One region of the Azospirillum sp. TSH100 genome, then DNA from elsewhere that is predicted to be linked to it. Evidence: predicted binding sites of a transcription regulator. Region 1 holds the regulator's gene; the other holds the start of a gene.
The links. The regulator LexA, encoded in region 1, represses DNA repair genes until DNA is damaged. The targets are predictions, from matches to a motif close to ATGTTCTANTTTGGTTC.

Region 1 (2,461 bases):
CTTCGGATTGGAGGCACCGGCGCTGATCGCCATGAACTGGGGCGACCGGGCGGTGATCTGGACAGCGGAGTTCTTCGGCCGATTGCCCTGGGCGTCGCTGACGGTAACGGCAATGCCGGCGGAGGGCTTTGCGGTTCTGGTGCTGGGCGGCATCTGGCTGTGCATCTGGCGGCAGCGGTGGCGGTGGCTGGGGATGCTGCCGATCCTGGCGGGGCTGGCCTCGCCGATGCTGGCGGTGCGGCCGGATGTGCTGGTGGCGGGCGATGGGTCGGTAACGGCGGTTCGGCTGCCGGATGGGCGGTTGAGTGCGTCGGTGAAGGGCGGCGGGCGGGTGGCCGAGACCTGGCGGGAGCGCGACGGCGAACGGTCGGCGGCGGATCCCTGGCCGGCGGCGGGCGGATGGAGTGAGGGAGAGCGATCGCTGAGCTGCGATGCGCTGGGGTGTTTGTACCGGGTCGGAGGGAAGACCGTGGCGCTGCCGCGCTTGTCGGATGCGCTGGATGAGGATTGCGGCGCGGTTGATGCCGTGGTGACGGCGGCGGTGGCGCGGCGGTGCCGGGCGGAATTTGTCGCCGACCGCTGGGCGCTGCGGCATGAGGGCGCGCATGCGCTGACGGTGACGACAGACGGAATTAGACTGGAGACGGTGCGGGGTGTCAGGGGAGACCGGCCGTGGACCGGGGGAAGGTGATGTCGCAGCGATCGCTCAACCGCGCCCCTTCCCCCTGTGCAGCGTCTCAGTACTTCCGCACCAGACCGATCAGCTTGCCCTGCACGCGGACGCGGTCGGCACCGAAGATGCGGGTCTCATAGGCGGCGTTGGCAGGTTCCAGGGCGACCGTGTTGCCCTTGCGGCGCAGGCGCTTCAGCGTCACTTCGCCTTCATCGACCAGGGCGACGACGATGGTGCCGTTCTCAGCCGAATCGCAGCGCTGGATGATGATGGTGTCGTGGTCGAGGATGCCGGCTTCGATCATCGAGTCGCCGGAAACCTCCAGCGCGTAATGGTCGCCGCTGGTCAGCATCGAGGCGGGGATGTCGACGAAGGCGCTGTTGTCGCGCAGGGCCTCGATCGGCGTGCCGGCGGCGATGCGGCCATAGAGCGGAAGCTGAACGGTCTCGTTCCCGGCGGCCGGGGTCGGAGCGGGGGGGGCGGTGTCGCGGCCGGCGAAGGCGAAATCGCCCTTGATGACGTTGGGCTGGAACTTCGGCTTGGGCGCGGTGCGCGAGCGGGCGGCGTCGAGACCCTCGGGGAGGCGGAGAACCTCAAGCGCGCGGGCCCTATGGGGCAGGCGGCGGATGAAACCACGCTCCTCAAGCCCGGTGATGAGGCGATGGATGCCCGACTTGGACTTCAGGCCCAGGGCGTCCTTCATCTCGTCGAACGACGGCGAGACACCGCCCTGGCCGAGCCGTTCGTGGATGAACAGCAGCAATTCGTGCTGCTTGCGCGTGAGCATGGATGCCTCCCGGCCGTCGCCAGACTGAAGATGGAACAAAAACTAAACGTTGCTCCATGTTCTAGTTTGGTTCCTGCTGCCCGTCAAGCCCCCCATCGGCTTGTTTTAGAACTTGAATGGAACATCTGGAACGCCGTGAAACAGTTTTCCGGGTGATGTTCAACTGTTCAATCCGCCGTCCTGGCGCTCCGTTCAAGTCTAGATGCTGAATACACCATCCGTCAAAGGGAGCACGCTCACCATGGCGCCGGCAGGCTCCGGATCGGCATGGGGCGGGCGTGGGATCAGGCAGTCGGCCTGGGCGTAGAGCGTGGTGATGGCGCTGTCCTGGCGGGAGAAGGGGGTGACGGTCAGCACCCCGTCAGGGCCGGCGGCGAGGGTGGCGCGCAGATACTCCTCGCGCCGGTCGTTGGCCTTCAGCGCGGCGGTCAGGCGGGCACGCAGCGGCGGACGGTCGTCCTCCGGCGGCAGGCCCTGAAGCAGCCGCAGGATCGGGCGCAGGAACAGGATGGCGGTGACGCCGGTGGACACCGGGTTGCCGGGCAGGCCCAGCAGCGGCACCGATCCGGCCCGGCCGAACATCAGCGCCTTGCCCGGCCGCATCGCCACGGTCTGCACCTCCAGCGCCAGGCCCTGTTCGGCCAGAACGTCACGAACCAGGTCGTAATCACCATGGGCCGCTCCGCCGGTGGTGACCAGAAGATCGCAGCCTGCCGCCCCCTTCGCCAGCGCGGCGACACTCTCCGGCGTGTCCTTGGCGACGCCGAGATTGTGAGCGAGGCCGCCCTGGGCGGTGACGAGGGCGCAGAGGCCTAGTGCGTTGGTGCTGACGATCTGACTCGGCCCCAGCGGGTCGCCGGGCAGGGCGATCTCGTCGCCGGTGGCGAGAATGGCGATGCGCGGCCGGCGATGCACCGACAGCCAGGGCACATTGCCGCCGGCGGCCAGCGCGATGTCGCGGGCGGTCAGGCGGCGGTCCTTCGGCAGCAACTGCTGACCCA
Region 2 (2,461 bases), 1.1 Mb from region 1:
CTTGCCGACCGCCTGCTGAAGCAGCGCCGCGATGCCGACAGCGCGGAATTCGCCCGCCAGTTGCCGCTTTACGCCCCGCTGGATGCGGATGACCCGCGCTGGATGACCGAGCCGGACGGCACGGAGCAGCCCGGCCGCCGGGAGCCCGATTGGGCCACCAACTACTGACCGGCACTCAACGCGCCCTGGCTGGGGCAATGGCCACTTTGCGGTGATCCGACAAGCGAATCTGTCGGTTGTCGGACATCGGCTGCCTGACCGGCCATAGCGCCGAGTTGCTTTGCGCGGCTTGCCCAAGGCCGCTTCCATTCCATTTCGCCACGTCGCGCCACCCAACACCGTCCCAGGCAAGCGTCCAGTCGCCCGGACGTCCGCCGCGGCACCGCTCCAGCGCGACCGACCAGCACGGCATGCCCAGCACCGGCGGGACGCCGACGGCGCGTGGAGCCGTATCCTCCTCCTCATCCAGGCTGGGAACGGCTTTCAGCCGCCAGCGGGTCACCGCGGCGCTCAGCCCTTCCGACCGCCGGTGGCGTCCGCCCGGCGCGGCAGCGCCCAAGTCCAGCAGGAAACCGGTCACTCCCGACGACTCGGCGGCCAGTTGCAGCCGCCGGCTGGCGGTCAGGTCCAGCCCCTCCAACTCGCCCAGCACCGCCGCCAAGGCGGAGCAGCGCAGCGCCTCCTCCATCGCCCACTGCGCATCGATCGCCCGCACCGCCCGCACGGCCACCAGACGGTCCGGGGTCAGGCCATAGGCGACCAGCCCCGGGGCATACAGGTCGCGCCCGCGCAGGATCCACAGCGCCGGCGTCCTCGGAGTCGCCAGCCGGGCCAGCAGCGCCGCGGCGAACCCGGTGCCCGCCCCCGGAGCCTCCGCCGCCACCGCATGGAGGCAGCCCAGCGGCAGCCCGCCGTCGGGCAGATGATTGTCGATCGACTCGACGCCGAACGGCAGGGTCCGCCCGCCCTCCCCGCCCGCTCCCTCGATCCGCCGGATGCGTGCGCGCAGATCGGCCAGCACGCCAGCACGATCGCGCGGCGCAGTCTCCGCGGACGAGGATGGGGGCGACGGCACAGGCATGACTCGGCTCCGTTCGGCAGGCTTATGTTCCCGATATGTTCTATCATGAACAGCTGCCAAGGGGGAGTCTGCGACTCCTGTCTTGTTCTGTGACCAACCGCCTCGAAATCAGTTTGCAATGGGCGTGGCGCCGATCTTTCCGCGCGGGGCCGCCTTGATGGTAGGACCGGCATTGTCGGCGGGCTTAGCCACGGTGGTGGAGGTGCCGCGGCTGCCGCGCGGGGTGTTGCCTTTCAGGCTCAGCAGATGCAGCCGGACATAGGCGGTGGACCCGCCGACCTTCACCGCCACCCAGTCGCTGTTGCGCACCCGGCCCAGCGTGGTCACCCCCTGGCCCGCCCCCAGCGTGGCGACGACGCCTGAACCGCCCGCCGGTTGGGCATAGGCCGGCGTCGGCTTGTCCACCTGCCACTCCCCATAGATCGGCTCCAGCCCGGTCCCGGTGTCGGGCGCGGTGCGCACGGTCGGCGGATTGGGAACCCGCTGGTACGGCATGCAGCCGGGAACCATCAGCGTGGCCAGGGCCACCATCAGGGGAAGGGTACGCAGACGCCGGATCATCGCTCACCTTGGAGATGGAACGGTGCTTTGCAGGAGCGGGACAAACAGGGGCGGCAAACAGGGGAGTTGAGGACCTTCGGCGCGACCATACAGGAGGCTGCCCCCTCTTCGCCACCGCAGCGCACCCAAATTCGCTATGCGCTTTTTGGGGCAGGCCGCCCGGTTCTGAAAAATTATCTCAAATTCGATATTTCTCGTTCCACCTCCGCGCAGGAGTCACGAGCCACCCTGCGTATCTTGACCATCGAGACGCCCGAGACAAGCCCCACCGGCGCCGGTCAAAGGACGTCACCGCCAGAACGGCAGTCCATCACGACGCACTTCATGGGGGCACCGGCCATGATCTCCTCCCTCGGCAGTTCCAGCACAGCCGCGACACTGCAGAAATACTTCACCAAGGCGGACGCCAACGGCGACTCCTCGCTGTCGAAGGACGAGCTGCTGAGTTCGCTGGAAGGCACCTCGGCCTCGTCCGACAGCGACAAGCTCTCCTCGGCGGTCGACAGTCTGGTCAGCAGCCTGGACAGCGACAAGGACGGCTCGCTGAGCGCGACGGAGTTCAGCTCCTTCTCCAGCCAGTTCGATTACGCCAGCGGCAGCACCCTGCTGGCGGCGCAGGAGCAGGCGAGCAGCATGCAGCAGCAGCTCGCCCAGAACCTCTACTCCAGCCTGGACAGCGACAGCAGCGGCGGCATCAGTTCGGACGAGCTGACCTCCGCCCTGACCTCCGCCGGCCAGTCCAGCACCGACGCCGCGTCGCTGTTCAGCAGCCTCGACAGCGACGAGGACGGGTCGATTTCCGAGGACGAGCTGACCAAC

Region 2: the regulator LexA is predicted to act here: its motif matches at 1,106-1,122, upstream of E6C72_RS03365 (ImuA family protein).

The regions. Positions count from the first base shown of each region.
Region 1 covers NZ_CP039634.1:2,362,497-2,364,957, reverse strand. The annotation lists gene E6C72_RS11215 (ComEC/Rec2 family competence protein) at 1-691, shown strand, start outside; gene lexA (transcriptional repressor LexA) at 738-1,460, opposite strand; gene glp (gephyrin-like molybdotransferase Glp) at 1,659-2,461, opposite strand, start outside.
Region 2 covers NZ_CP039634.1:708,485-710,945, forward strand. The annotation lists gene E6C72_RS03360 (hypothetical protein) at 1-168, shown strand, start outside; gene E6C72_RS03365 (ImuA family protein) at 176-1,081, opposite strand; gene E6C72_RS03370 (SH3 domain-containing protein) at 1,190-1,642, opposite strand; gene xopAW (EF-hand domain-containing protein) at 1,982-2,461, shown strand, end outside.